Regions from separate parts of the Rhizobium sp. AN73 genome, predicted to be linked through region 1. Evidence: riboswitches for the same ligand, from Rfam matches in the RefSeq annotation. Region 1 holds a riboswitch; each other region holds the start of a gene.

Region 1 (9,436 bases):
AGCTCGCGGGCGGGGTCGCGATGGCGGCGATTGCCGGTTTCGGCATTTTTGCCTGGGTCACGGCACCCGTGCGTCAGGCGCCGAGCCATTGGGTAAGCCTTGGCGAACCGGATCTGGCCAATGGCGAAACGCTGTTCTGGGCGGGCGGCTGCGCAAGCTGCCATGCGGCGCCTGATGCCAAGGGCGATGCGCTGCTGACGCTTTCGGGCGGGCAGGCGCTGAAAAGCCCCTTCGGCACCTTCCATGTGCCCAATATTTCTTCCGATCCGCAGCATGGCATCGGCAGCTGGACGCTGGCGGAATTCGGGGATGCGATGACACGCGGCGTCGGCAGGAACGGCGAACATCTGTACCCGTCTTTCCCCTATGCCTCCTATGCCCGCATGACGCAGAAGGACATCAACGACCTCTTCGGTTATCTGCGCGTTCTGCCCGCCAGCCAGAATGACGCGCCGGATCACGAGCTGCCGTTCCCTTTCAACATGCGAATGGCGCTGGGCGGCTGGAAGTTCCTCTATTTCGATACGTCCGGGCCACCCCGTGTTGAACTTGCCGATGCCAATGCCGAATTGCTGCGCGGCCAATATCTGGTGGAAGGGCCGGGCCATTGCGGCGAATGCCACACGCCGCGCAATGCACTCGGTGGTTTTCTGGAAGGCAAATGGCTGGCCGGTGGCCCCAACCCGGAAGGCGAGGGCCGCATTCCCGATATTACCCCCGGTTCCAAAAGTATCGGAAGCTGGGCGACGGCCGATATTGCCAACTATCTTGAAACCGGCTTCACCCCGGAATTCGACAGCGTCGGCGGCTCCATGGTCAAGGTGCAGCAGAACATGGCGCATCTGAGCGCCGACGACCGTAACGCGATTGCCGCCTATCTGAAGGCGATACCGTCGCGGTAGGGCGTGATACCTCTCCTCCGTCATCCTCGGGCTTGACCCGAGGATGACGCCGAGAGGGTAGCGTCGTGAGGTGTCGGACGCGCCGTCGCCATTGACTCCCGCACCCACCCGACGGATAACAATCCTGTGATGGTTCCTTCCGGGCGTTCCGGAAGGTGAAAAGGGAACACGATAGGGAGAAATCCTCATTCGTGGCTGCCCCCGCAACTGTGAGCGGAGAGCCTGAAGCGAAGTGCCACTGGTAAGCTGTCTCGCCGGATCTGGGCGAGGGCGATGCCGGGAAGGTGTTTCAGGTTTTGACCCGCAAGCCAGGAGACCTGCCATCACGGAAATGTCCATGCCGGCGGGGTGTCCGGAAGAGCGGAATTTCAGGGTGGCGACGCTGCTTCCCTGTGTCAGTCTCGTATCCCCGTGGTGAAGTGTATCGCATGCGGCTGTCCGGCTTTTGCCGTTCCGCCGCGTCTAAAGGCGCGGGGTCGCGCCGGGAGAGGGGTCACCATGTCCATCAACCAGAATACGGCAAATGCTGCCGTTTCAGCCAAAACGGGCAGCTTTGCACAATCGCTGACAGCGATCATGCTTGGCCTGTTCGTCGTCGGTTTTGTCGGCTTTTCGCATGTGGAAGCCGTTCACAATGCCGCGCATGACACACGTCATGCCAATGCTTTTCCCTGCCATTGAGGGGTGAGGCATGTCGTTTTTTCGTAATATCGTTTTTACCGCCGTTCTCGTCGGTATCGTCGGTGGCCTTGCCGTCTCGGCCATGCAGGCATTCGGCACCACACCGCTGATCCTCAAGGCGGAAACCTATGAAAATGCCGGCGGTGAAGCGCCTCACAGCCATGATGCTCCAGCCACGACCGGCGCGGATGCCGCTGCGGTTCCCGCCCATGAGCACAATGAGGAAGCCTGGGCTCCGGCCGATGGTTTTGAGCGCACCGCCTATACCTTGGCTGCCAATGTTCTGACCGCGATCGGTTACGCGCTGGTGCTGACTGGCCTCATCTCGCTGCGTGGCACCAATGCCGGCTGGCGCGAAGGTCTTCTGTGGGGCGTGGCCGGTTTTGCCGCCGTCATGCTCGCACCGATGATCGGCCTGCCACCGGAACTGCCGGGAAGCCCGGCCGCCGCCCTTGAGGCACGGCAAATCTGGTGGCTTTCGACGGTTGTCGCAACCGCGGGCGGCATTGCGCTCATCGCGTTTCGCCGCGAACCCTGGGCCATCGTACTGGCGCTGGTGTTGATTGTTGCCCCGCATGTCGTGGGTGCGCCCCTGCCGCCGGAAGGCGAACACGCGCTGGCACCGCTGCCGCTGGAGCGTCAGTTTATCGTTGCCGCCACCGTGACCAGCTTTGTTTTCTGGGCCTTGCTCGGAACATTGAGTGCGTTTTTCCTGAAGCGTTTCCAGTCGGCTTAAATCCATGCAGGACGCAGCCGAATGGAGTGACGAACTCGATGCGCTGCGTTTTGCCGTTCCCGGTCACGGCGCCTTCTGCGCCGTGCACCGCCTTGCCTTCAAGGCAGTTCTTGGCGCAAACCCCGACCGGGAAGCGGCGCTCGCCTATTTTCGAGATCACGAGGCCGCCTTTACGGCTGCGGCACTTGCGAAGATAAAACGCTCGGCCTTGCCCGCCGGTCGCAACCTGCATCTCAACAGCCGCGATATCCGCCGGGCAATTGCGGGTGAGGGCGGTGAGCCAGCGCCCCGTGTCTGTCGCGTACTTGACGGGCGGTGAGCCTTACCGGTGTTCCGCCGCGAAAATTCCAAGTTCAGCCTCGGCTTCCGGACCAAAGAGGCCGAGGCTTTTCAGAATTTCCGCTGCGAAACTGACCGGTGCACTGCCGGGTGCCGTGACGATGCCGCCATCGATCACCGCCTTCGGCTGGTCGCGATAAAGCGCTTCGCCACGATAGGCCGGATAGGCCTTGTGCGAGGTCAGCGAATTACCGGTATGGGCGACGTCATCAAGGACGCCCGTGCCCGCAAGCGCGCTTGCCGCCGCGCAGATGCCGGCAACCAGCCGGTCCTTCTCGCGAAACCGGTGCACCAGCCCGCCAAGATCGGCAGCCGTTCCCTTTTCCCAGCTGAGACCGCCGGGAATGACCAGCGCATCGATGTTGTCAGGATCAAGCGCGTCATAGCTTGTGTCGGGAGTAACGTTGAGCCCGCCCATCGAAATCACGGGGCGTCCGTCCGGGGTGGCATAAACGATATCGACGCCGAGATAGCTGCGCGCGGTGGCGGCAAGCAGCGCCGGTTCCCAGTCCGCAAAATCCTGCGCGAGCGCGATGGCAATCCGTGTCATATCTGTCTCCGTCGGTTTAATCAGGCGATCGACTGCATGTAACGCATGCCGGTGACCGGGCGGGGTGCGAAATCCATGCTTTCGTAGAAACGATGTGCCGCGACATTACCGGTCGTGGCGCTGACGGAAAGATAGTCACAACCGAGACGCTTGGCTATATCGCGGGCGCGGGAAACGAGGTGCTGGCCAGTGCCATGGCCGCGATGGCCATCACGCACGAAAAGATGGTGCAGCTCAAGCCCGCGGCGGCCTTCCTGCGCCCTGTAGAGCGGCAGCATCAGGGCGTAGCCGATCAGTTCGCCATCGGCTTCCGCCACGAGACCATGTACCCAGGGAAGGGGGCCGAACAGGTCGCGTTCCAGCTTCGCCGGCGTAATCGCCGCCGCATCGCCATGATAGGTGGCAAGCAGCGTGATCATCTCGTTGAGCTCAGGCAAATCTGTCTTGCGTGCGCCACGAATGATGACGACGGGCGGTCTTTCCAGTGTAAGGGAGCTATCTTCGGTCATTTTTCTGGTCCTTCGGTTTTATCGGTGCCGTCAGGACGCTTGAAAAACAACAAAGCCGCCTGACGGCGGCTTGTTGACAAAATGATCTGTCGAGCCGCCCTTTACAGGTAGGCCCAAAAGTACGAGCAGGAGATGGGTGCGCGTTCGTTGATCATGCGGATGTGATGCGCTCGAGATCCGAAATCTGTCAAGCGGGTCAATTCGCAAATCGCGCGATTGCCGAAACGATAGCCTCCTCCATCCCCGCATCCCCCGTGGAATGTCCGGCTCCGTCGATCATGATCAACTCGCTTCCCGGCCATGCGGCGGCAAGCTCGTAAGCGGTAACCGGCGGTCCCTGCAGGTCACGCATGCCCTGAATGAGTATGCCGGGAATGCCCGCCAGCCCGCTGGCGTTGCGGATAAGCACCCCATCGTCCAGCCATGCCGCATGGTAAAAATAGTGCGCGCAAAGACGCGCCCGCGTGAGCCTGTAGTCCTCATCGCGCCATTTTTCGGGAAAGGCTGACGTGCTCTCTGCGGTAATCGAACCGGCTTCCCACAGATGCCATTCATAGGCCGCCTTTGCGCGGACTGCGGGATCGGCATCGTTCAGAAGTTGGTAATAGGCACTGACCGGGTCTTCCTTCGGCATGTGGTCCGGGATCGCCGCAATGAAACGCTGCCACTGCTGCGGCAGGAACATAGCCATCCCCTTGTATAGCCAGTCGATCTCCTTCTGCCGCGTCGTCGTAACACCCGCCAGCACCATGGCACGCACCCGCTGGGGATGGCGCTGGGCATAGGTAAGAGCAAGCGTTGAACCCCAGGAGGTGCCAAAAACCAGCCAGTCGTCTACTGCCAGCGCGACCCGAATGGCCTCGATGTCGTCGATCAAATGATGCGTGGTGTTGTATTCAAGGCTGACGGCGGCATTCGGCGTGCTTTGCCCACATCCGCGCTGGTCGAACTGGATGATGCGGTAAAGCTCGGGGTCGAAATGACGTCGCGCCGTTGCCGATAGTCCGGAGCCCGGGCCGCCGTGAAGCAGGATCGCCGGCTGTCCCTCCGGGTTGCCCGCTATCGTCACGTGCAGCCTGTGGCCATCAGAAACATCAATGAAAATAGCGTCGAAGGGGACGGTTTCGGCAAGGTTTTCGGGCATCCGGCATGTCTTTTTGAGGCAGGTGGGACGCGCATATATCGTTCGGGTGACAGTTGAATGTCACCGTCTCAATCTTGCGGACGCCTCAATGCTCGCCTTCGCACATGCCGTGGTTGGAAAGCGCGCGGATGACGTAACAATCCTCGATCGAATGGCCATCGCAATGGGCGACGATGCGTTCCAACTCGTATTCCAGCTTCTTCAGCTTGGCGATTTTTTCGCGCACGTCGGCCAGATGTTCGGCGGCAATGCGGTCGGCACCCTCGCACGGCATCTGCCGGTGCTGGCTGAGCGCGATGAGTTCGCGGATCGCATCGATGTTGAGGCCAAGATCGCGCGCATGGCGGATGAAGGCCAGCCGTTCGAGATCGGATTTTTCGTAACGGCGCTGGTTGCCGTCCGAACGGTCCGCCTCGCGGATGAGACCCATCTGCTCGTAATAGCGGATCGTCGGCACCTTGACGCCGGTACGCTTGGACAGTTCACCGATGGACAGCATGGCTTTCTCCATATCTCCAGAGCAGCCGAGACAACAACGGACCCGATGCTCTAGTCTCTAGAGATATAGCTTTTCAGTCCGCCGTTCAATGGCTGTCACGCGGCTTCATCCACGCCAAGCGCCTGAGCCAATGCTTTCAGAACTTGGGACTCGATGCCGGAGGCGGCTTCAGGCTGTGCGGATGCGGCCATATCCAGGGCAGGTTCGGCTTTGGCGGAGGCGCCGCTATCGAGGTTCCAGAGTGCGGCGGCAAGGCCGGCGGAGGCGCTGGCGGCAGCCGGTGCGGCGGCCATGGCAACGCTCTCGGCGCTCGAAATGGCGCGATGTGCGGTGCGGGTCAGTTCCAGCAGGGCCTCGGTGGTGGCGTTGGTTTCCTTGGCTTTTGTCGGTTCAAGGCTCCGGACCGGAGTGGCGTAAAGGCTGCTGGTGGTTGCTGCGATAGTCGTCATGACTGATTCCCCCTTAGTTCTGATGGGGTATTTCTAGGGTCCGAAACATTCGCGAAGATTGCGTTCTTCAGGGCTTGAACGGAAAATCGTCGCAATATACTATACCCCCCTATAGTATATGAGGTACTCATGTCCCATACGATCCGCAACAAGGAAAAGCTTCTGGCCCGCATCCGTCGCCTGAAAGGGCAGATGGAGGCGGTTGAACGGGCGCTTGATGATGCCAAGCCCTGCGGCGAGGTGCTGCAATTGCTGGCTTCGGTGCGCGGCGCGCTTTCCGGCCTGACGGGCGAGGTGATGCAGGAGCATCTGCACGAGCATGTCGTGCACGCCGAAAACGAAGACGAGCGGGCGCGGGCAGCGGAAGAGCTGGCTCAGGTGCTGAAGACTTACATCCGCTAAAATTAAACAGGATTGAGCGACATGACGACGACATCCGAATTCTCGGCCACAGCCGGCCACGACCATGTTTTCCTCGGCCAGAACCATAAACGCAACGAAAGGCGCGTCTGGATGGTGATTGCGCTGACCACCGTCATGATGGTGGCGGAGATCGTCGCCGGCAACTGGTATGGCTCCATGGCGCTGACGGCGGATGGTTGGCATATGTCCACCCATGCGGGCGCAATGCTCATCTCGGCGCTGGCTTACCTTTATGCCCGGCGCGAGGCGCGCAATCCGCGCTTCACCTTCGGCACCGGCAAGTTCGGCGATCTCGCCGGCTTTGCAAGCGCCATCGTGCTGGCGGTGGTGGCGCTGCTCATCGCCTCCGAAAGCGCCATGCGTCTAATCAATCCGGTCGAGATCGATTTCAATCAGGCGATTTTCGTCGCCGTCATCGGTCTCGCGGTCAATCTCGCCAGCGCCGTGCTGCTGAAGGACGACCACCATCATGGACATGACCATGGCGGCTCGCATGCCCATCACGGCCAAGGCAGCCACGCCCATCACGATCACGGCTCCCATGCCGGTCATCATGGTGCTCACGCGCATCACGTTGACCACGATGCAAAGGGCGGCAGGGACAATAATCTGCGTGCGGCCTATCTGCATGTGCTGGCGGATGCGCTGACCTCGGTGCTGGCCATCGTCGCTCTGCTGCTCGGCAAGTGGAACGGCTGGTCTTTCCTTGATCCGGCAATGGGTATCGTTGGCGGTCTGGTCATCGCCCACTGGTCATGGGGGCTGATCCGCCTGACGGCGGCAACCCTGCTTGATGCGGTGCCGCAGGCGGAGGACTTGCCGCAGGAAATCCGTCAAAGCGTGGAAACGGAAGAGGATCGCATCACCGACCTGCACGTCTGGCAGGTGGGGCCGGGGCATCATGCCGCCATCGTCGCCATCCATTCGCAGGTGCCGAAGGCACCGGCCTTCTACAAGCAGAAGCTTGCCGCCATACATGAACTCTCGCATGTGACGGTGGAGGTCAGCCCGGCAAGGGCCTGATGGGGTAAGTTTATTCGTATTCGGAATAGGCGCTGCGCACCCATTCGGCCTGTGCTTCCGCCTTGTCTTCGGCAGAGGCTGCCGCCGGCGTATCCTGATAGGCCGGCGCGCTGCCATTGCCCACCGCCCACAGCACATTGGCCAGCGAATGGGAGAGAATGGTGCTGGAAACGGTCGGGTTGCCGGGGCCGCGTTTCACGGCCTGCTCCTCGGGCGCGCTTTGCGCGCTGCCGGGTTTTTCGATGTCGCGGACACGAGCCTGATAGTTGTATCCGCCAATATTGCTTTCGATCTGCATGCTGGTGATTCCGCGTTCAAAAGTTAACAAATGGTTAACGGCGGCGGCTTGCCTGAAACTTGCGCTTGCTGCATTGCAACGACGTTCCCGGCTTGACAGGCGACAAAGGGGTGCTTCGTTTTTTAGGTGGGGTGCAGATATGCGGGGGGAGACTTGTGCGACGGAGACGGGGGAAGGGTCCTTGGCGTGCCCCCACACTCGACGTCATCCTCGCCCTTGAGGCGAGGATCCATTTTACGACAATAAGCTCCCGGCCATGGATCCTCGCCTCAAGGGCGAGGATGACGGAGGAGAGGTTTGCGATCTGACGAACCCAGAAACCGGGTTAAGCCGTCTCCTTCTCCACCTGGGCAACCGGTTCCCGTATTTCCCCCGGCTCCTCCACAGCTTCCACCTCGGCGTCGGGTTGCGGCGCTGCGGGCGTCACCATCGCCGCCACCAGCGTGTCGAGGCCGATGCTGCCGACCGGCTTGCCGTCCTCGTCCACCACATGGGCGTTGGTTTCGTTGGCCTCCGACATGTCGCGGGCAATGGTTTCCAGCGTCGCGTTTTCCGGCACGGACACGCCCTCGGGCTTCGCCGTCAGTGGCTCCATGACGGTGGTGGCCTGCAGCACGCGGCCGCGATTGACGTCGCGCACGAAGTCGGTGACGTAACCATCCGCAGGGGACAGGATGATGCTCTGGCCATCGCCCTGCTGCACCACTTCGCCGTCTTTCAATATGGCGATATGGTCGCCGAGGCGCAGGGCCTCGTCCAGATCGTGGGTGATGAACACCACGGTCTTTTTCAGCTCCTGCTGAAGGTCGAGCAGCATCGTCTGCATATCGACACGGATCAGCGGATCGAGCGCCGAATAGGCCTCGTCCATCAGCAGAATATCGGCGTCATTGGCAAGTGCCCGCGCAAGGCCGACACGCTGCTGCATGCCACCGGAAAGCTGGTTCGGATAATAATCCGCATACCCGTCCAGACCGACGCGATTCAGCCAGTAACGACCTTTCTCCTCGCTCTGTTTGCGCGGCATGCCCTGAATATCGAGGCCGTAGACGCTGTTTTCGAGAACGGTGCGATGCGGCAGAAGGCCGAATTTCTGGAATACCATCGCGGTCTTGTGGCGGCGAAACTGTCGCAGCGCCGAAGCGCTCATGCCGCAGATATCCTCGCCGTCATAAAGCACTTCGCCAGCGGTCGGGTCGATCAGCCGGTTGATATGGCGGATCAGCGTTGATTTGCCGGAGCCGGAAAGCCCCATGACCACGGTGATCTTGCCGCCCGGCATGGTGATGTTGATATCGTTGAGGCCAAGCACATGGTTATGTTTGTCGTTCAGTTCGACCTTGTCCATGCCTGATCGTACCGCTTCGAGGTACTTCTCGGGATGCTTGCCGAAGATCTTGTAAAGATTCCTGATTTCGATGCTTTTAGCCATGGGAAACCTCGCGGTACTTCTGCAGACGCTTGCCGAAAGCCTGGCTCGCCCGATCGAACATGATGGCGATGGCGACCAGAGCGAAACCGTTCAGGAAGCCCACCGTGAAAAACTGATTGTTGATGGCCTGCAGCACGTTCTTGCCGAGCCCGCCGACACCGACCATGGAAGCGACAACGACCATGGCGAGCGCCATCATGATGGTCTGGTTGATGCCGGTCATAATGGTCGGCAGCGCCAGCGGCAGCTGCACGTTGAACAGCTTCTGGCCATTGGAGGAGCCGAAGGCATCGGCCGCCTCAAGCACTTCCCGGTCCACCAGCCGGATGCCGAGGCTGGTGAGGCGGATGACCGGCGGAATGGCATAGATCACCACCGCGATCAGGCCCGGCACCTTGCCGATGCCGAAAATCACCACCACGGGGATGAGATAAACGAAACTCGGCAGGGT
Region 2 (9,436 bases), on a different contig from region 1:
TCTCCGAGATCAGGCGAGTGCCGCAAGAACTGCGGCGGTGATGGCGTCTGTCTTGTCCTTGCCCGGCACCGTGCCGATGCCCCGGCTTGTCGCCGTTTCCAGCGCCGCCATGATCTTTGCAGCCGCGTCCTTTTCGCCGAGATGCTCGAGCATCATCGCACCGGACCAGATGGCCGCGATCGGGTTGGCGATGCCGAGATGGGCGATATCCGGGGCGGAACCATGCACTGGCTCGAACATGGATGGGGCGGTGCGGTCAGGGTTGATATTAGCGGAGGCGGCAAAACCGAGGCCGCCCTGAATGGCCGCGCCAAGATCGGTCAGAATATCGCCGAAGAGGTTGGAGGCGACCACGACATCAAGGCTTTCCGGCGCCATCACCATACGCGCCGCCATGGCGTCGATGTGATAGCTCGAAACCTCGACATCGGGATATTCGGCGGCGAGCCTGTGGGTCACCTCGTCCCAGAACACCATAGAATATTTCTGGGCGTTGGACTTGGTGATGGAGGCGAGCTTGCCGCGACGTTTCTGCGCCTGTTCGAAACCGAAGCGCAGGATACGCTCCACGCCCTTGCGGGTGAAAATCGAGGTTTCGACGGCAACTTCGTCTTCCGTGCCCTGATGCACGCGCCCGCCAGCGCCGGAATATTCACCCTCTGTGTTTTCGCGGATGCAGAGGATATCGAAACCATCAGCCTTCAAAGGTCCCTGAACACCGGGCAGAAGCCGGTGCGGGCGGATATTGGCATATTGCACGAAAGCCTTGCGAATGGGCAGTAGCAGGCCATGCAACGACACTGAATCGGGCACTTGCGCCGGCCAACCGACTGCGCCCAGCAGAATGGCGTCGAAGCCGCGCAGCGTTTCGATGCCGTCCTTCGGCATCATCGCGCCAGTTTCCTTGTAGAAGGTGCAGGACCAGGGGAATTCTGTGCCTTCAAGCGCAAAACCGGAACCTTCTGCGACGGCGTTGAGAACCTGCCATGCGGCATCAGTCACGCTTTTGCCGATGCCGTCTCCGGGAATGAGTGCGATGCGATGCGTTTTCAAGACATTTCCCCTGTTACAGTCCGATGAGGACACTTTTGCTCTTGCGGTTGGCCAGATAGGCGTCCCGCCCGAGATCCTTGCCGATGCCGGAGCGTTTGTAACCGCCGGTCGGCAATATGTGGTCGCGGGAGCGACCATAACGGTTAACCCAGATCGTTCCCGCCTGAATGGCGCGAGACAGGCGCATGACGCGCGAGATATCGCGGCTGAAGAGGCCAGCCGCCAGACCGTAGGTCGGATGATCGGCAAGCGCCAGAGCTTCCTCTTCCGTGCGGAAGGTCTGCAACGTCAGCACCGGTCCGAAGATTTCTTCGGTGACGGCAGGTGAAGTCTGGTCGACATTGGCGATCAGCGTCGGCTGGTAGAAATAGCCGGGACCGTCCATGTTTGCGCCGCCGGTCAGGCATTCGCCGCCATGGGCAACCGCCGCCTGCACGATGCCGTCGATGCGCTTGCGCTGCACCTCGGAGATGATCGGCGAATATTGGGTTGTCTCGTCCCATGTCGGGCCGGGCTTTACCGCCTTCATGCGGGCGATGATCGCGACGGAAAGTGCTTCCGCGACGCTCTCTTCTACGATAATGCGCGAACCGGCCACACAGGCCTGTCCGGCATTGGAGAGAATGTTGCCGGCGATTGCTGCCGCCGCCTTTTCGATATCGGCATCGGCAAAGACCAGTTGCGGGCTTTTGCCGCCGAGTTCCAGTGTCATCGGCTTGATGCCGGTGCGGGCGATATTGGCCATGATGGCGGCACCCGCTGCCGTGGAGCCGGTGAAGCTGACCTTGGAGATTTCGGGATGCCCGGTGATGGCGTTGCCCGTGACAGGTCCGTCGCCCAGCACGATGTTGATGAGACCGGCGGGCAATCCGGCTTTTATGGCCAGTTGCGCCATGAAAACGCAGGAGAAGGGCGTCATTTCCGATGGTTTCAGCACCACGGCATTGCCGGCCGCCAGCGCCGGGCCGAGCTTCCAGCCCGCCATGGACACGGGGAAATTCCACGGCGTGATGGCGCCGACGACACCATAGGGCTCAGTCATGATCATGCCGAGGCTTGCATCGTCGGTCGGCACGAGATCGCCGCCCTCTTTGTCGGCGAATTCGGCGAAGAAGCGGATTTGCTCGGCGGTGACGGCGATATCACCGGCAATCAGCTGGCCCACCGGGCGCGTGGAGGAGAGCGCCTCGATTTTCGCCAGCGTCTCTGCTTCCTGCTCAATGAGATCGGCCCAGCGTTGCAGCACCTTGGTGCGTTCGCGCGGGCGCACGCCGCCCCAGTTGCTGCTTTTCAGCGCGGCCTTTGCGGTTTGCACAGCCTCATCGACCAACGACGCATCCGCTTTCGGGCAGCCGGCATATTCGATGCCGTCCGAAGGGCGGTGCATGTCGATGCCGTTTTTAGCCGGGATCAACCGGTCGCCGATGAAATGGCCGATCGGCAAAGGCAGGCTGTCTGGATCGAAGCTGAGCGTCATGGGGGAATCCTCTGTGGATATGCGCTAACGCTACCCCCTGATGGCAAGCAGTATCGGCCGACTGCGGTGGGGACGGTGAACGAAAATCCTGTTTTGCTGGCGGCCCACAGCGCAATCTTCGGCGGACATAAACGACTGCATCTGGTTGATTATCGGCTGGCGTTTTTGGCAAGAATGCCTGTACGCCAGCCGGAATTCCAACAGTCCTGCTTAACTAATCAACCGGTGACCGTAACGTAGATCTTGCGGACGGTTTCGATGGTCTTCCAGACGCCGACGAAGCCGGGTTTCATGACGAAGCTGTCGCCTGCCGTGTAACGCAGCGGTGCGCCGCCTTCCGGGGTGATCTCGATGACGCCTTCGAGAATGTGGCAGAACTCGAAGGTCTCGCCCTTGATCGAACGGCTCTCGCCGGGGGTCGCTTCCCAGATGCCGGTGTGGACGGTGCCATCGCGGGCTTCGTCCAGCGGCCAGGTCTTGAACGACGGATCACCGGCGATAAGGCGTTCGGGCAATGCCTTGGAGGCTTTCGGTTCGAAGGTAGGCTTGGTGTCGATGGTCTTGAGGAGAGACATGGGTGTCCTTTCTTGGAGGGTATGATCAATATCCGCGGCTACGGTCAACGAGGCCGAGCGGTTCGAGACCGGATTCGTATCGTTTGATGTTTTCGACAACGGTGCGGGCGGCGGAATGGGGCTGGGTGACGCTGGCGATATGCGGCGTCAGGAGAATTTTGGGGTGCGTCCAGAAACAATGATCTTCCGGCAGCGGTTCGGGATCGGTCACATCGATGACCGCGCCTGAAAGCCTGCCGCTGTTGAGCGCATTAATGAGGGCGTCATGGTCGAGTTGTTTGCCGCGCCCGGCGTGAACCAGAGCAGCACCCTCGGGAAGTATCCCCAGACGCTCGGCATTCAGAAGCCCGGTAGTTTCGTCGGTGAGCGGCAGCAGGCAGACGAGAATATCGCTGGCGGAGAGGATGGCAGTGAGACCGTCATCGCCATGGTGGCAGGTCACACCATCGATCTGGCGCTGTGAGCGGCTCCAGCCGGAAAGCGGAAAACCGAAAGGTTTCAGCCGCTCCAGCGCCGCAACGCCCAGCATGCCAAGGCCGAGAATGCCGACCCGGCATTCTTCTGCCTGGCGCTGGGGCAGGGCCTTCCACAATTGCTGGCGCTGCTGTTTCAAATAGACCGGCAGGTTGCGGTGAAGGGAAAGCACGCCGAGGCAGACATATTCCTGCATCATGCGGATAATGCCCTCATCCACCATGCGCACGATCTTCACCGTCTCAGGGATGGCCTCGATGTGAAATTGGTCAACACCCGCGCCGATCGAAAAGAGGACCTCGAGATTGCGATACCGGGCGATGTCCTGCGGCACCGTCCAGGTGATGAGATAACGCACTGCATCGGGATCGACGCTCGATGCATCCATCGAAAACGGCAGGTCCGGTAGCTCTGCGGCCAGAGCCTGCCGGAAAATCTCGCCGCGCTTGGCGTCGGAATTGAAGAAAAACGTCATATGAATCGATACTTCCCGAAGGTTTAAACCGTGCAGCGGCTGGCGAGTGTTTCCAGCATCAACTGGCAGGCCGAAAGTTCACCTGTCGTTATGAACTCGTCCGGTTTGTGGGCGCGGCCGATATCGCCCGGCCCGCAGATGATGGCGTCGATGCCAGCCGCCTGAAAAAGCCCCGCCTCCGTGCCGTAACTGACGGCGGCGAGACAGGGGGTGCCGGTCAATTCCTCCAGCAGCAGAGCGAGCGGAGCGTCGGCTGGAAGCGACAGCGCCGGGTAGTCGCTCATCGACGTCCATTCGATATCGATGCCGCCTGCCGCCAGCGCCTCCACGCTGTCACGCACCGGCTGGAGCAGGGCAAGCGGCAACATCCCGGAAATCGCCCGTGCCTCCAGCTCGATGGCCGAGAAATCGGGGATGATGTTGATCGCCTGACCGCCTTTGACGGTGCCGATCTGCAGCGAGGAATAGGGCGGTTCGAAGGTCGCCTCGAAGGGGCCTTGCGTCAGCGCACGTGCCGTCTCGACAGCCTTCGCCATGATGCCGGTCATCAGGTGGATGGCGTTCACGCCCTGATCCGGGCGCGACGAATGGCCGGAACGTCCGCGGATGGTGATGCGCGCGGCGGCCTTGCCCTTGTGGGCGCGGACCGCCCGCATATTGCTCGGTTCGCCGATGATTGCGCCAGCCGGTGGGGCGCATAGCTCCGGCAATCTGGCGAGAAGATGTGGAACGCCTCGACAGCCCGCCTCCTCGTCATAGGAAAAGGCGATGTGTATCGGCCGCTTCAGCGCCATGCGTGAAAAAGCCGGGGCTGCGGCGAGAACCGTGGCCAGAAAGCCCTTCATGTCGGTGGTTCCGCGCCCGTAGAGGCGGTCGTTTTCGGTCCTCAATGTGAAGGGATCGGAGGACCATTCCGGCTCTCCGGCGGGCACCACATCCATATGGCCGGACAGGATATATCCGGCGGCATCGGCAGGGCCGAAGGTGGCGAAAAGATTGGCGCGATCGCCTTCCGGTCCCGGAAGCAGGGATACTTTCGCGCCGTGGCTTTCCAGATAATCGGCGATCCAACCGGCAATATCGCCATTGGCGGTTCCGACGACCGACGGGAAACCGACGAGACGCTCAAGGATTTCGATTGCGTTCAATGGTCGTCTCCGCTGACCGGATTGTCATTGCAAAAGCTTAGAATGGACTGCGGCGTTTATCTGCTGAAATGCGGATGATTTCGGTAGATTGTTGTGACCTTCCAGTGCTTTCAGAAAATTCGTGCTGGCGTAACCGGCTACCGTCGGATGTCGTGGGCTGGGCTGCCGGGACCGGAAGGTTCCGCGCCGGAAGGGATGGGGGCCGTTTGTTATGGACCTGCTCAAAGTCGATAGTTTTGAGTTGCGGACCGTGGATATCGCGGAGGTGGATGCCGATCATCTGCATGCGCTCTCCATGGCTGTCGGATGGCGATATCATGCGAATGAATGGTGTTTTCTGCGGCAATGCGGTGTCGGTCTTGCCGCGCTTGACGAGATCGACCGCGTTGTCGCAACCGCGATGCTGTTTCCCTATGAGAATGGGTTTGCGACGCTTGGCATGGTCATCGTTTCGCCGCGTCTGCAGGGGCAGGGCGTTGCTCCCTGGCTGGTGCGGAAACTTGTTGCGAAGTTTCCCGCCGTTTGCCTGCGGCTGAACGCCACGGATGTGTCGCGACGGCTGTTTTCCGGGCTCGGCTTTGCCGGGGATTCGGAAAAAGTCCATCTCTTCAGGGGACGGACAAATTGTCTTTTCGAGATGCCGGCGCTTGGCAGAAAACAAAAAATAGAGCCACTGTCGGAAGATCATCTGCCAGAGGTGGCGGAGATCGACCGCGCAGCGTTCGGTGCTTCGCGCCGGGGCGTTTTGCAGCGTCTTCTCGCGCAGAATACGGGTTACGGTTTGTTCGAGGCGGGCCATCTTACCGGCTTTGCACTGCGCCGGGCGGCAGGAAAAGGCCATATTGTCGGCCCGGTCGTTGCGGCTGACGAGACGGATGCGATTGCGCTGGTGAAACGGCATTTTGCCGATCTCGACGATGAGCTTGTCCGCCTCGATGCGATGCGCGACAATGGTTACTTCATTGATTTTCTTGCGCAATCCGGGTTGGTGGTGATTGAAACTCTGACCACCATGTCGAAAAACCTGCCACAGCCGGCAGGCTCCGGTGCCGCAAAGATTTTCGCGCTGGCAGGCCCGTCTTTGTGCTGAGGTGCGGCACTATCGCAATTGACGCCCCGCCGCTTGCCCCGTATGTCAGAAACCGACGGTTCCTGAAGCCGAAGGGCGAAGGGATTAATAGGGAACATGGTGCGGGTGATTGTTATCGCCCAATGCCGTGGCTGCCCCCGCAACTGTAAGCGGATTGCCGTTCATCCTCGTGACGTGTGAAAGCGTCGTGCCACTGTATCCTCAAGGATGCGGGAAGGCAGATGAACGGCGCATATTCGTGAGCCAGGAGACCTGCCGTCATAATATGGACCATCGTTACGGGCGGGGATGCCCGGAAGAGGAGCTGATTATGACCTTTCCGTCTGCGGAAACGTATTCCGTGTCCCGTTCTCCATCTCCACACATGCTGCCGCTCTGTCGCTACGCGTTTTGACGCGCGCGCCTGCGGATCACGCCACTTTATTTAGACTGGAGAACATATGTTTCATTTCAAACACCTGCCGGTTTCCGCCGGTCTTCTGGCCGTCGCATTCGCGGCCTTGCCCGTCGGTGCTGCTCAGGCGGCAGAAACCGTCTATCCGCTGACGATCAACAGCTGCGGCCACGAAATCACCTTCAAGCAGGCGCCCGCCCGCACTAGTATCGGTCGGACAGAGCACGACCGAGGTTCTCTATCTGCTCGGTGTTGCCGACAAGGTCGTGGGCACGGCGTTGTGGATCGGCCCGGTTCTGAAGGGTTATGAGGAGGCCAACGCCAAAGTGGAGCGGCTGGCCGATAACGATCCGAGCTTCGAGGCGGTGGTTGGCAAGAGGCCGGACCTCGTGACGACGCAGTTCCAGTGGCAGATCGGCCCAGAGGGTGTTGTCGGAACCGCTGAGCAATTCGCTGAACTGGGTATTCCCGTCTACACCTCGCCGGCCGATTGCATGGGCAAGGACAATTCCGGCGGTGGCGATGGCGTGCGCAAATCCGTTTTCACCATGGAGCTGATCTACCAGGAAATCCGCGAACTCGCGCAGATCTTCAACGTGCAGGATCGCGGCGAGGAAGTTGTGGCCGACCTGAAGAAACGCGAGGAAGCCGCCCGCGCCAAGATCGCCTCGGCAAATGGCAAGCTCTCCGCCGTCTTCTGGTTCTCCAGCGCTGAACTCGATATCGACCCTTACGTGGCGGGCCGCAATGGCGCACCGGGTTACATCATGTCCGCGCTCGGGCTGAAGAACGTCATTGAAAGCGATGAGGAATGGCCGACCGTTGGTTGGGAAACCATAGCCAAGGCCAATCCATCGGTGATTGTCGCCGGCAAGATGGACCGCCGTCGTTTCCCCGCCGATGACATTGCCGTCAAGCGCAAGTTCCTCGCCACCGATCCGGTTGCCAGCATCATGCCCGCCGTCAAGGACGGCCATGTCTTTGAAATGGACGCGCAGGCGATGAACCCGACCATCCGCACGATCGAAGGAATTGAAACGCTGGCCGAGGCAGTTTCCGCCGCCGGCCTCGCCAAGTGAACGGTTTTTCCGTCAATCTTGGCAGGGCGGGGCTGGCTTTGGCCGCGCTCGCCCTGCTGCTTGTCGCGCTGATGGCCGGTGCGGCCATCGGCGAAACCGCCATTCCGTTCGATGTGGTGGCGAAAACCATTGCCAATCGTGTGTTTCACGCGGGTTATCCGCTGGATCCGCTCGATGAGGGCATCGTCTGGAGTTACCGCCTCAGCCGCGCCGTCGTTGCCGCCTGTTGCGGCGCTTCGCTGGCGCTGGCCGGTGCGGTGCTGCAATCGCTTTTGCGCAATCCGCTCGCCGATCCCTATATTCTCGGCATTTCCGCAGGCGCCTCAACTGGAGCTGTGGCCGTGGCGCTTCTCGGTTTCGGTGCGGGTTTCCTGACGATGCCGGCGGGTGCTCTGATCGGGGCTTTCGTCGCGTTTTCGCTGGTCAGCCTTCTGGCTGTGCGGGCAGGGCACGGCAACAGCGCCATCATTCTGGCGGGGGTCGCCGGTTCGCAGCTGTTCAACGCCATGACCTCCTTCATCGTCACCAAATCCGCCAATGCCGAACAGGCGCGCGGCATCATGTTCTGGCTTCTGGGCAATCTTTCGGGCGTGCGCTGGCCGGATGTCTGGCTGGCTTTGCCGGTCAGCATTGCGGGGCTTGCGGTGTGCCTCTGGTATGCCCGCGCGCTGGATGCTTTTGCCTTCGGCGGGCAGGCCGCGGCATCGCTCGGTATACCCGTGCGCTGGGTCTATGCGGTGCTGATCTCGGTTTCGGCGATCATGACGGCGGTGATGGTGTCGCTGGTCGGTTCCATCGGCTTCGTCGGTCTTGTCATCCCGCATGCGGCGCGCATCTTCGTTGGTGTTCGCCACGGCATGTTGCTGCCGGTGACGGCACTGACGGGTGCGGTTTTCATGATCGTCGCGGATATCTTATCGCGCATCGTCATTCCGGGGCAGGTGCTGCCGATCGGCGTGATCACCGCGCTGGTTGGTGCGCCCGCCTTCGCCTTCATCCTCGGGCAGAAGAGGGGCCGGTCATGAGATTATCCGCCCACGATCTGCATTTTCATGCCGGCAATATCGACATCGTGCGCGGCGTTTCGCTGGAGGTCGGTTCCGGTGAGTTTCTCGGCATTATCGGGCCGAACGGTTCGGGCAAAAGCACGCTGCTTTCCATGCTGGCCGGTATTCGCAAACCCCGCCGGGGCCATGTCACGCTTGGTGAGGAACCACTTGCCGCATTGGGGCGGCGCGAACTCGCCCGCAGGCTCGCCTTCGTGGAGCAGCAGGCGGAAACCACCGAGCGCATTACGGCACGACAGGCAGTGGAACTGGGACGCACGCCCTATCTCGGCCCGCTGTCCGCCTGGTCGCCAAAAGACGATGCCATCGTTGATGCCGCGCTCCAGAATGTCGACATGGCGGACAAGGCGGAGCGAAACTGGCATCACCTTTCCGGCGGCGAACGCCAGCGCCTGCATATTGCCCGCGCATTGGCGCAGGAGCCGCACATCCTGCTTCTGGACGAACCGACCAACCATCTCGATATCGGCCACCAGATCGGCCTGCTCGATCTGGTGCGCAGGCAGGGGCTGACCGTTGTGGCGGCGCTGCACGATCTCAATCACGCCGCCATGTTCTGCGACCGCGTTGCCATCATGCATCGGGGTGAAATGATCGCAGTCGG
Region 3 (9,436 bases), 890 kb from region 1:
GTTCCTCACGTTCATCCCATTTTCCGCTGGCGAGTTTCTCCTCAGTGCCTGCACCATAGGTGCCGGGTGCGGAGCCGAAGATGCGTGCCGGTATATGCCCGAGCGCGGCCGCCTCTTCCGCCAGAGGATTGTCACCCGGCGCTTCATCCCGTCGCGCGACGGCCTTTGCGGCAGCGTCTAGAAGAGCGATCAACGCCGGAAACATGTCGCGGAACAGGCCGGAAATCCGGAATGTGACATCAACACGTGGCCGCCCGATACTGGCCGGCGGCAGAACCTCGATGCCGGTGACGCGACCCGTCGCCGGGTCATGGATCGGTCTCGCCCCCATCAGATGCAGCGCCTGCGCCACATCCTCGCCGCCATTGCGCAGGCTGGCGCTGCCCCAGAGATCAAAAACCAGATGTTTCGGCCAGTCGCCATGGGATTGCAGATGGTGCCGAAGCACCTCTTCACCCGCCATGCGGCCGAGCTCGAAAGCCGTCGGCGTCGGCATGGTGCGCGGATCGGCGGCATAAAGATTGCGGCCGGTGGGCAGCACATCCAGACGTCCGCGTGCGGGTGCGCCTGACGGGCCGGGGACAATATGGCGGCCATCGAGCGCAGCAAGCAGCGATGCTTTTTCCGCCTCAGCGCTTTCGAGCCTCAGAAGATCGATTTCGCCTTCAGGGCTGCGGCCAAAAACATGCTGGCCATCCTTGATGGCGAAATCTTTCAGGTCGCAGAGAAAGGCATCGATGCGCGACAGCGCCGCATCAGCATCGTCCTTAGCCCCCACGCCAGCATCGGCCGCGAGCCCGGTTTCCAGCGCCTTCTCTACGATCAGTTTCGCCAGCCGGTCACGGCGGCGGCGATCCAGCCCGTCCGCCTGCGCATATTCATCGACAAGCTGCTCCAGAGCCGATTGTTCAGGCGAAAGCCCGGCATCTACCAGCACCGGCGGCACATGGCCGATGGTGACCGCAGCAATCCGCCGTTTGGCGACGGCCGCCTCGCCCGGATTGGAAACGATGAACGGATAGACCACCGGCAACGAACCGGTGACGATTTCGGGAAAACAATCGCGGGAAAGCGCCACCGTCTTGCCCGGCAACCATTCAAGCGTGCCATGCGCACCCACATGCACGATGGCATGCGCCCCCGCGACCCGCTGCATCCAGGCGCCAAAAGCGATCAGCGCATGACGTGGCGGCAGGGCAGGGTCGTGGTAATCCACCCGACGGTCCTCGTTGCGTCCACGGTCCGGCGCCAGCGCCACAAACACCTGGCCGAAACGGGCGACGCGAAAACGGAATGCGCCGTCTGTGAGCGCATCATCCTGTTCGGCGGAACCCCACGTGGCATCCACGGAGGCAGCAGCCCCCTCAGGCAAACCCGCAAGAAAATCCTGATAGTCTGAAAGTTCGATAGCCGCTTCCTGCTGCTCGACACAATCCAGCAAAGCCCGTGCCGTTTCGGGAATATCCGAAACCGCATATCCGGCCGTGGCCAGATCGCGCAGCATTTCAAGCACGCTCTGCGGCACATCGAGACCAACGGCATAACCGGTGCGCCCCGGCGCAGCACCCGGATAATCCGGCATCAGGATAACGATCCGCCGTTCCCGTGGCGCAGACTGTTTCAACCGCAGAAACGCAGCGATGCGGTTTGCCACCTGCGCGACACGATCAGCCTCCGGTGTGTTAACGAGGCTGACGCCGCCATCGGCCCGCACCTGCTTGAACGAAATCGCACCGGCAAGAATCCGGCCATCGAGTTCCGGCAGGACCACATGCATGGCGAGATCGGACGGGTTGAGGCCCCGCGCATTCTCCACCCAGCCGTCCCGCCGCGTCGTCGCCATAACCACCTGAAACACCGGCACGCCGAGGCGGTCAAACAGAGTCTTACCGCCATCGTCCGTCTGACTGGCGAAAGCCGTGGCGGCAATAATGGCGGCGGGCATGAGATCGGGCAGCACGGTTTCGAGAAAGCGGATCGCCTCCCCATCCTTGAGGCCGCTGACGAAAATCGGCAAGGGCGCAAAACCGCGCTGCGAGAGCGCATGAAAAAGCGCATCGACGGGCGCGGCATCCGTCGCCAGAAGCATGGAGCGGTAAAAGAGAATGGGCAGAATAGGTGCATCGGCGGGGGAACCCGCGCAGGCTTCGGCCTGATCCACGACGCCTCTACCGGGCCGGTAGAAGCCCGCTTTCGGCAGCGGTTGAGCCTCGATATCTGGCCATGCGTCATCACTTGCAAGGGAAGCAAGACCAATGGCAAGCCGGTCCATATTTTCCCGCCCGCCCTCGCGGAAGAAGGAGAGGACCGACGCCAACGTCTGGCGATCAACAGTCGAGGCCGCTTCGAGCTTTTCGTCTCTCTCGCTGCATTCGCCCGGCAGGAGCAGAAGTTTTACGCCGCGTCGCCGCGCCATAATGGAGAGTTGATCGACACCGTAACGCCAGCGCTCCGCGCCGCCCAGAATCCGGATAAGGATGACACGGGCATGTTCCGCCGTCTTTTCGATCCACAGATCGACTGACATCGGATGTCGAAGCTCGGAGAGGTTGGCGGCGGAAAGGGAAGGAAGTCTGGACCCCGCCTGCCGCCATGCCTGTTCCAACCCGGCAAGATCGCTTGCCGAAAAGGACAGCATCACCACATCCGATCGCGGCTGGTTGAGATCAACCGGCTCGATCAGGTCGTCCAGAGACGAGGATGTGGTGGCGAGAATATGCATCTAAAGCATTTCCAGTAAAAGCGCGGTGCGGTTTTGCGTCTGAACAATGCGCAAAAACAATAGAGCACGTCCCGTTTAAACCGGACGTGCTCTATGTCACGCGGCCAGCATCTGTTCGATCTTTTCGCGGTTGAGGCCCTTCTCGCCGATGACGACGAGGCGGCTGCGGCGCTCCTCACCGGCTGCCCATGGCCGATCGTAATAGTGATTGACGCGGCTGCCGACGGCCTGCACCTGCAGGCGCATCGGCTTGGAAGATACCTCGACGAAACCCTTGATGCGCAGAACGTTTTCGGCAGCGGCCGTTTCGGCGATACGCACCGCCAGCGCTTCCGGATCGGTCACGGCCGGCAGATCGATGACGAAGCTGTCGAAATCATCATGTTCGTGGTCAAGCTCACCATCGTGATGGGTGCGACGGTTTTCGATATCCTCCTCCACCGCAAGGCCGAGGCCGATCAGAACGGCGGGGTCAATTGCGCCATTCGAGGCGACGACGATCTTTGCGGCCCGCGGCAGATGCTCGAGAATATGAGCCTTCGCCTTTTCCAGACCGGCACTATCAAGGAGATCGGCCTTGGTCAGGACGATGAGATCGGCACAGGCAATCTGGTCCTCGAAAACCTCTTCGACCGGATCGTCGTGATCGAGAGCTTCGTCATTCGCCCGCTGGGCAGCAAGTGCTTCCATGTCATGCGCCACCTGCCCCTCGGCAAGGGCAGCGCCATCCACGACGGCCACCACGGCGTCCACCGTTACGCGGCTCTTGATCGCAGGCCATTGAAACGCCTGCACCAGGGGCTTCGGCAGGGCAAGGCCCGAGGTCTCGATGAGGATATGCTCCACCTTCGGCTGGCGGCTGAGGATCTGCTCAATGGCCGGCTGGAAATCATCCGCCACCGTGCAGCAGATGCATCCATTAGCCAGTTCCACGATGTTTTCCTCCGGGCAGCTCTCAATGCCGCAGCCTTTGAGGATTTCGCCATCGATGCCGATATCGCCGAATTCGTTGACGATGATGGCCAGTCGCTTGCCATCAAGCTTTTCGAGAAGACCGCGCAGCAGCGTGGTTTTTCCGGCCCCCAGAAAGCCGGTGACGATGGTGCAGGGAACGCGGTCCAGAAGGGTGCTCATGATCTCTCCTCGGTAAAATCGAATGGGGGAATGCGCGCCACCATGCCGCGCTTCAATGTGTCGGGGCGGCCACGCCAGGGCATCAATCCATCTGCGGAGGCGGCCAGCATGCGAGCGCCGGTCAGCAGGTCTTCCGCATCGTCGGGCGTCAGCCCGCCGAATACATAGGACCAGCCATCGGCACCGCGCAGCACGGCACTGAGGCCGCGTTTGCAATTGGCAAGGCAATTGACGGAGCGAACATCGATGCCGGAGTCACGCGCTTTTGCGATGGCAGCTTCCGCAAGGATGGTGCCGGGGCGCGGCTCCGCATTGGGATCGGTGTCGTCGCGACAGCTTCGGCAGACAAAAACGACCACGCCGGAAGCTGTGTTGACTTCCATTGTCCCGTCCGCACAAGAAGATGTTGTGGTAATATCCAAACCGTTCCGCTTTCCGCGCCTTTAAACTCATCGGGGTGCGGATGTCGAAAACAGCGCACTGAAAAGCGCGACTGCAAATCAATTCGACCGGCTGACCGGAGCACCCCGCCCGGCAGACGTTTTTTCCTGAAACGGCAGGTCTCCTGGCTTGCGGCTTTAAAACACCCTGCACCACCTTCCCGGACCAATTTTATGGTCCAGTGGCTTCACAGTGCGGGCTTACCGCTTACAGTTGCGGGGGCAGCCACGGAATGACCCTCTATCAGGGTTGAACCGTGTTCCCTCTTAGCTTTTCCCGTTGCCGGGAAAAGACCGTCAGTCCTTCTACCCTTAGGCTGAACGGGCGCGGGGGTCAATGCTGCGGCCCTCCGGCTGGAGCATTGCCGGGTGCGGCAAATTGAGTATAGTCGCCGCTCCGAATGGCGGGGGCATCCGGTCCCCATGCCGCTGGATGAGAAGGAAAACGCGATGACACGCGACATCAGCGACAACGAGGCCGAGCGTCACCGGCAGAAAATGGTCAACCGCAAGACGGTTCAGGATGCCGAAGTTGCGGAAAAGACCATCGAAAAAGGTCTGCTGATGATCAATACCGGTCCCGGCAAAGGCAAGTCCACGGCCGCTTTCGGCCTCGCTTTGCGTATGCTCGGCACCGGGCGACGGGTGGGCGTGGTGCAATTCATCAAGGGCGCATGGTCGACGGGCGAACAGCAGGCGCTGACGCTCTTCGGCGACAGGGTCATATGGCGCACGATGGGTGAGGGCTTCACCTGGGATACGCAGGATCTGAAACGCGATGTTGCGGCAGCCGCAAAGGCCTGGGAGGAAGCAAAAACCCTGATGGCCGACGAAACGATCGGCCTGTTGATCCTCGACGAACTGAACATTGCGCTCCGCTATGATTACCTGCCGCTGGAAGAAGTCGTCGAAACGCTTTCCAACCGCCGACCCGATCTGCATGTCATCGTCACCGGCCGCAACGCCAAGCAACCGCTGATCGGCGCCGCCGACATGGTGACCGAAATGACCCTCGTCAAACATCACTTCAAGGCAGGCGTGAAGGCGCAGGCGGGGATAGAATTCTGACATGACTGCACGCGTGCTGATGTTTCAGGGAACCGGCTCCGATGTCGGCAAATCGCTGATGGTGGCTGGCCTTGCCCGCGCCTTCGTCAGGCGTGGCCTGTCCGTCATGCCGTTCAAGCCGCAGAACATGTCGAACAATGCGGCGGTCACCGCCGATGGCGGCGAGATCGGTCGCGCGCAGGCGCTGCAGGCGCGGGCAGCAGGCGTTCCGCTGTCGGTTCACATGAACCCGGTGCTTTTAAAGCCGCAGAGCGAAACCGGCGCACAGGTCGTCGTACAGGGTAAAATTGTCGGCAATGCCAAGGCTGCCGATTATCAGCACATGAAAGCCGGGCTGATGCCGCGTGTGCTGGAGAGCTTCGAGCACCTGAAACAACAGGCCGATCTGGTGCTGGTGGAAGGGGCAGGAAGTGCTTCCGAAATCAACCTCCGCGCCAACGACATCGCCAATATGGGTTTTGCCCGCGCCGCAGATGCTCCCGTGATCCTGATCGGCGATATCGACCGGGGCGGGGTCATCGCGAGCCTCGTGGGCACAAAAACCGTTCTCGAACGCGATGATGCCGCGATGATAGAGGGCTTCATCGTGAACCGCTTTCGCGGTGACCCTGCGCTGTTTTCAGACGGCATGCGGATGATCGCGGAAAAGACCGGCTGGGCGTCCATCGGGCTGTTGCCGCATTTTTCCGATGCTGCGAAATTGCCGGCGGAGGACGCCTTTGGGCTTACCGGCCCGGCGCAACAAAAGCCCGGCGCGAAAATCCGCATTGCCGTGCCGATCCTGCCGCATATCTCCAATTTCGACGATCTGGATCCGCTAGACATGGAGCCGGATGTGGAGCTGATCCGAGTGCGGCAGGGCGAGACCATTCCCGCCGATTGCCGGCTGGTTCTGCTCTGCGGTTCGAAATCCACCATAGCTGATCTCGCCGTGCTGAAAAATGCAGACCTCGACATCGACATCAAGGCACATGTGCGCCGCGGCGGTTATGTTCTCGGTCTCTGCGGCGGATACCAGATGCTTGGAAAAACTGTTGCCGATCCTGACGGCATCGAAGGGCCACCAGCGACGGTGGAAGGGCTTGGCCTGCTGGATGTGACGACGGTTTTGACGGGCGACAAGAGGCTCGTCTCCGTGCAGGGCAAGAGCTTCGACGGAATTAATTTATCCGGCTATGAAATGCATGTCGGCGAAACGACGAGCGTAACGGGCAACCTTCCGTTTTCGACTATTGACGGGCATGCAGACGGCGCCATCTCGCCCGATGGCCGCATCTTCGGCACCTATATACACGGTCTTTTTGCGGATGATCGCCAGCGTGGTGCATGGCTTGAGCGACTTGGTGGAGAGAGCACGGAACTGAACTATGATGCACAGGTGGACGCGGTTCTTGACCGCCTGGCTGAGCATATGGAACAGCACCTCAATCTCGACAGGCTGCTTTCTATAGCGCGATAAGGATCGCCAGTAACCCGAACAGTCCGATCAGCAAGAAGTCCGCGATCCTTGCGAGCCGAAGCGCCTTGCGAATATCGCCGGCAACCAGCGCTGCTCTTCCGCCTTCGCCCATGAAACGCGCCTCGATCATCTGACCGCCGTAGGAACGCGGACCGGCGAGCGCGAAGCCGAGGGCACCCGCAAGCGCCGCCTCCGGCCAGCCGGCATTTGGCGAACGGTGGTGACGCGCATCGCGACGTATCGCGGCAATGGCCCCACTCGGCGAAGCGCCTTTCACAAAAAATGCAGCAACCACGAAAAGACCGCCGCTCAATCTCGATGCTGGCAGGTTGACCAGATCGTCCAACCGCGCCGATGCCCAGCCGAAGGCTTCATGGCGCGGCGAGCGATGGCCGATCATGCTGTCGGCCGTATTGATCGCCTTGTAACTTGCGCCGCCCGGCAGCCCCAGAAGCCCGAGCCACAGGGAAGGGGCAACGATGCCGTCGGAAAAATTCTCGGCTAGGCTTTCGATCGCCGCCCGGCAAATCGCGGCCTCATCCAGCGCCTGCGGATCGCGGCCAACGATCATCGAAACAGCTTTGCGGCCGCCTTCCACCCCCTCGCGCTCCAGCGCAATGGCGACGGCCTCCACATGCTGTTCCAGACTTTTTTGTGCCGGAAGCGACGCGCCTAGCAACGAAACAAGCAACAGACCGAAGGGGAGGAACATAAGAACCGACTGCGCAAACCATGCAAGAAATACAGTCAGACCTACAAAAACAGCCAGCGCCGCAACGCCTGCCGCCTTACGCTGCGAAAATGAGGCACTCTCCCGGTTCCATTTTTTGTCCAGCAGCGCGATAAGCGAACCGATCCAGGTGACGGGATGGCCGATACGTTTGAACAGCCAGTCCGGATAACCGGTCAGGCGTTCGATGACGAGCGACAGGAAAGCGAGAGCAAAGAACATGGGCGAAACAGTACCAGAAAAGGCGCAGACTTCGATCCGTCACGGCGGCAATCTCGGCAGGGCGCGCCTGATGTTTCCTGAAGCGCCGGAACCGTGGATCGACCTGTCGACCGGGATCAATCCGCACTCCTACCCGCATTCGCCCATTCCCGCCAGAGCATTTGCCCGCCTGCCGGAGCCTGATGCGACCGAGGAATTGAAGCGACTTGCCACCACAAGTTTCGGCGCACCGTCCGACCGGCATGTGGCTCTCTCCCCCGGGACCCAAATGCTGATGCCATTGCTCGCTCATATCGCACTCGCCCGCGGAGCAAAAAACGGCGCCGTGCTTTCGCCCGCCTATGCGGAACATGCCCGTACCGCCCGCATGGCCGGACTGACTGTGGCCGAAGTGGAGGACATCAGCGGCCTGGCGGCATCTGATTATGCCGTGGTCGTTAATCCCAACAATCCCGATGGCCGCGTTATCGATCGCGAAGACTTGTTGTCGTTGGCCGAGACCATGCGCCGCAAGGGCGGCCTGCTCGTGGTGGATGAGGCCTTCATCGAAACGGGAGGTGCCGAAAGCCTCGCAAATGTTGCCGGTCACGACGCGCTGGTGATCCTGCGATCCTTCGGCAAGTTTTACGGTATGGCGGGTGTCCGGCTCGGTTTTGCGCTCGCGCATCCAGACCTTGCTGCTGAACTGGAGGCAAGGCTTGGCCCGTGGGCAGTTTCCGGCCCGGCTCTGCATATCGCAACGCAAGCTTTGGCGGACAAAGAATGGCAATCGTCCATGCGTCTCCATCTCGCGGAAGAGGCACGGCGTATGAATGGCTTGCTGGAAAAGGCGGGGCTAACGATTGCCGGCGGCACGTCCCTGTTTACTCTGGTAAGGGACCACCGCACCGTTGACCTGTTCGATCATCTTGGCCGGCGCGGCATTCTGGTACGCATTTTTGATGAAAGACCGAACGACATGCGCCTCGGCCTTCCCGGTGGCGAAGAGGAATGGCAGCGCCTCGGTGAAGCGCTGTCATCCTTTTGATTATTCTTCGAACGTATAGGTCTCGATAGACTCCGGCTTCATTTCGATGGAGAAGCCGGGCAGTTTTGGCGGCATATAAGCCGCATTTCTGATATCGCAGGGTTCGATGAAATGCTCGTGCAGATGGTCGACATATTCGATCACGCGGCCTTCCTTGGTACCGGAAACCACGAGATAGTCGATCATCGACAGATGCTGGACATATTCGCAAAGGCCAACGCCACCGGCATGCGGCCAGACCGGCAAATTGTATTTGGCAGCGATCAGCAGAACCGCCAGTACCTCGTTCAGACCACCCATGCGGCAGCTGTCGATCTGCACCACATCGATCGCGCCTTCGGCAATGAACTGCTTGAACATGATGCGGTTCTGGCACATTTCGCCGGTCGCCACCTTCACGGAGCCGATGGCCGCGCAGATCTTGCGATGGCCGACGATATCGTCCGGGCTGGTGGGCTCTTCGATGAAGAAGGGCTTGGCGAAGGCAAGCTTATTGACCCAGTCGATCGCCTGATCCACTTCCCACACCTGATTGGCGTCGATCATCAGATAACGGTCGGGACCGATCACCTCACGGGCGATGGTGAGACGACGGATATCGTCTTCCAGATCGCGGCCGACCTTCATCTTCACA

The links. A riboswitch is a leader RNA that binds a small molecule or an ion and turns the genes downstream of it on or off. The one in region 1 is predicted to bind cobalamin.
Region 2: linked by a shared signal. The riboswitch ahead of RBH10_RS07470 (ABC transporter substrate-binding protein) and the one ahead of RBH10_RS18475 (CbtB domain-containing protein) in region 1 are both predicted to bind cobalamin.
Region 3: linked by a shared signal. The riboswitch ahead of RBH10_RS22795 (DUF1636 family protein) and the one ahead of RBH10_RS18475 (CbtB domain-containing protein) in region 1 are both predicted to bind cobalamin.

What each region holds. Positions count from the first base shown of each region.
Region 1 is NZ_JARWME010000002.1:1,720,017-1,729,452, reverse strand. Features, by position in the region: gene RBH10_RS18480 (cytochrome c) at 1-902, shown strand, start outside; cobalamin riboswitch at 1,016-1,242, shown strand; gene RBH10_RS18475 (CbtB domain-containing protein) at 1,401-1,583, shown strand; gene RBH10_RS18470 (CbtA family protein) at 1,594-2,319, shown strand; gene RBH10_RS18465 (hypothetical protein) at 2,324-2,638, shown strand; gene RBH10_RS18460 (type 1 glutamine amidotransferase family protein) at 2,642-3,208, opposite strand; gene RBH10_RS18455 (GNAT family N-acetyltransferase) at 3,229-3,717, opposite strand; gene pip (prolyl aminopeptidase) at 3,914-4,861, opposite strand; gene RBH10_RS18445 (helix-turn-helix domain-containing protein) at 4,947-5,360, opposite strand; gene RBH10_RS18440 (hypothetical protein) at 5,456-5,809, opposite strand; gene dmeR (Ni(II)/Co(II)-sensing transcriptional repressor DmeR) at 5,939-6,211, shown strand; gene dmeF (CDF family Co(II)/Ni(II) efflux transporter DmeF) at 6,233-7,255, shown strand; gene RBH10_RS18425 (hypothetical protein) at 7,266-7,553, opposite strand; gene RBH10_RS18420 (glycine betaine/L-proline ABC transporter ATP-binding protein) at 7,879-8,985, opposite strand; gene RBH10_RS18415 (proline/glycine betaine ABC transporter permease) at 8,978-9,436, opposite strand, start outside.
Region 2 is NZ_JARWME010000001.1:1,650,325-1,659,760, forward strand. Features, by position in the region: gene RBH10_RS07435 (tartrate dehydrogenase) at 10-1,053, opposite strand; gene RBH10_RS07440 (aldehyde dehydrogenase) at 1,067-2,530, opposite strand; gene RBH10_RS07445 (cupin domain-containing protein) at 2,749-3,105, opposite strand; gene RBH10_RS07450 (glyoxylate/hydroxypyruvate reductase A) at 3,131-4,054, opposite strand; gene argE (acetylornithine deacetylase) at 4,078-5,202, opposite strand; gene RBH10_RS07460 (GNAT family N-acetyltransferase) at 5,414-6,292, shown strand; cobalamin riboswitch at 6,332-6,567, shown strand; gene RBH10_RS07465 (hypothetical protein) at 6,703-6,858, opposite strand; partial or broken gene RBH10_RS07470 (ABC transporter substrate-binding protein) at 6,793-7,765, shown strand; gene RBH10_RS07475 (iron ABC transporter permease) at 7,762-8,790, shown strand; gene RBH10_RS07480 (ABC transporter ATP-binding protein) at 8,787-9,436, shown strand, end outside.
Region 3 is NZ_JARWME010000002.1:2,614,289-2,623,724, reverse strand. Features, by position in the region: gene cobN (cobaltochelatase subunit CobN) at 1-2,722, opposite strand, end outside; gene cobW (cobalamin biosynthesis protein CobW) at 2,819-3,856, opposite strand; gene RBH10_RS22795 (DUF1636 family protein) at 3,853-4,239, opposite strand; cobalamin riboswitch at 4,394-4,610, opposite strand; gene cobO (cob(I)yrinic acid a,c-diamide adenosyltransferase) at 4,747-5,364, shown strand; gene RBH10_RS22785 (cobyric acid synthase) at 5,366-6,823, shown strand; gene cbiB (adenosylcobinamide-phosphate synthase CbiB) at 6,810-7,775, opposite strand; gene cobD (threonine-phosphate decarboxylase CobD) at 7,774-8,802, shown strand; gene RBH10_RS22770 (L-fuconate dehydratase) at 8,803-9,436, opposite strand, start outside.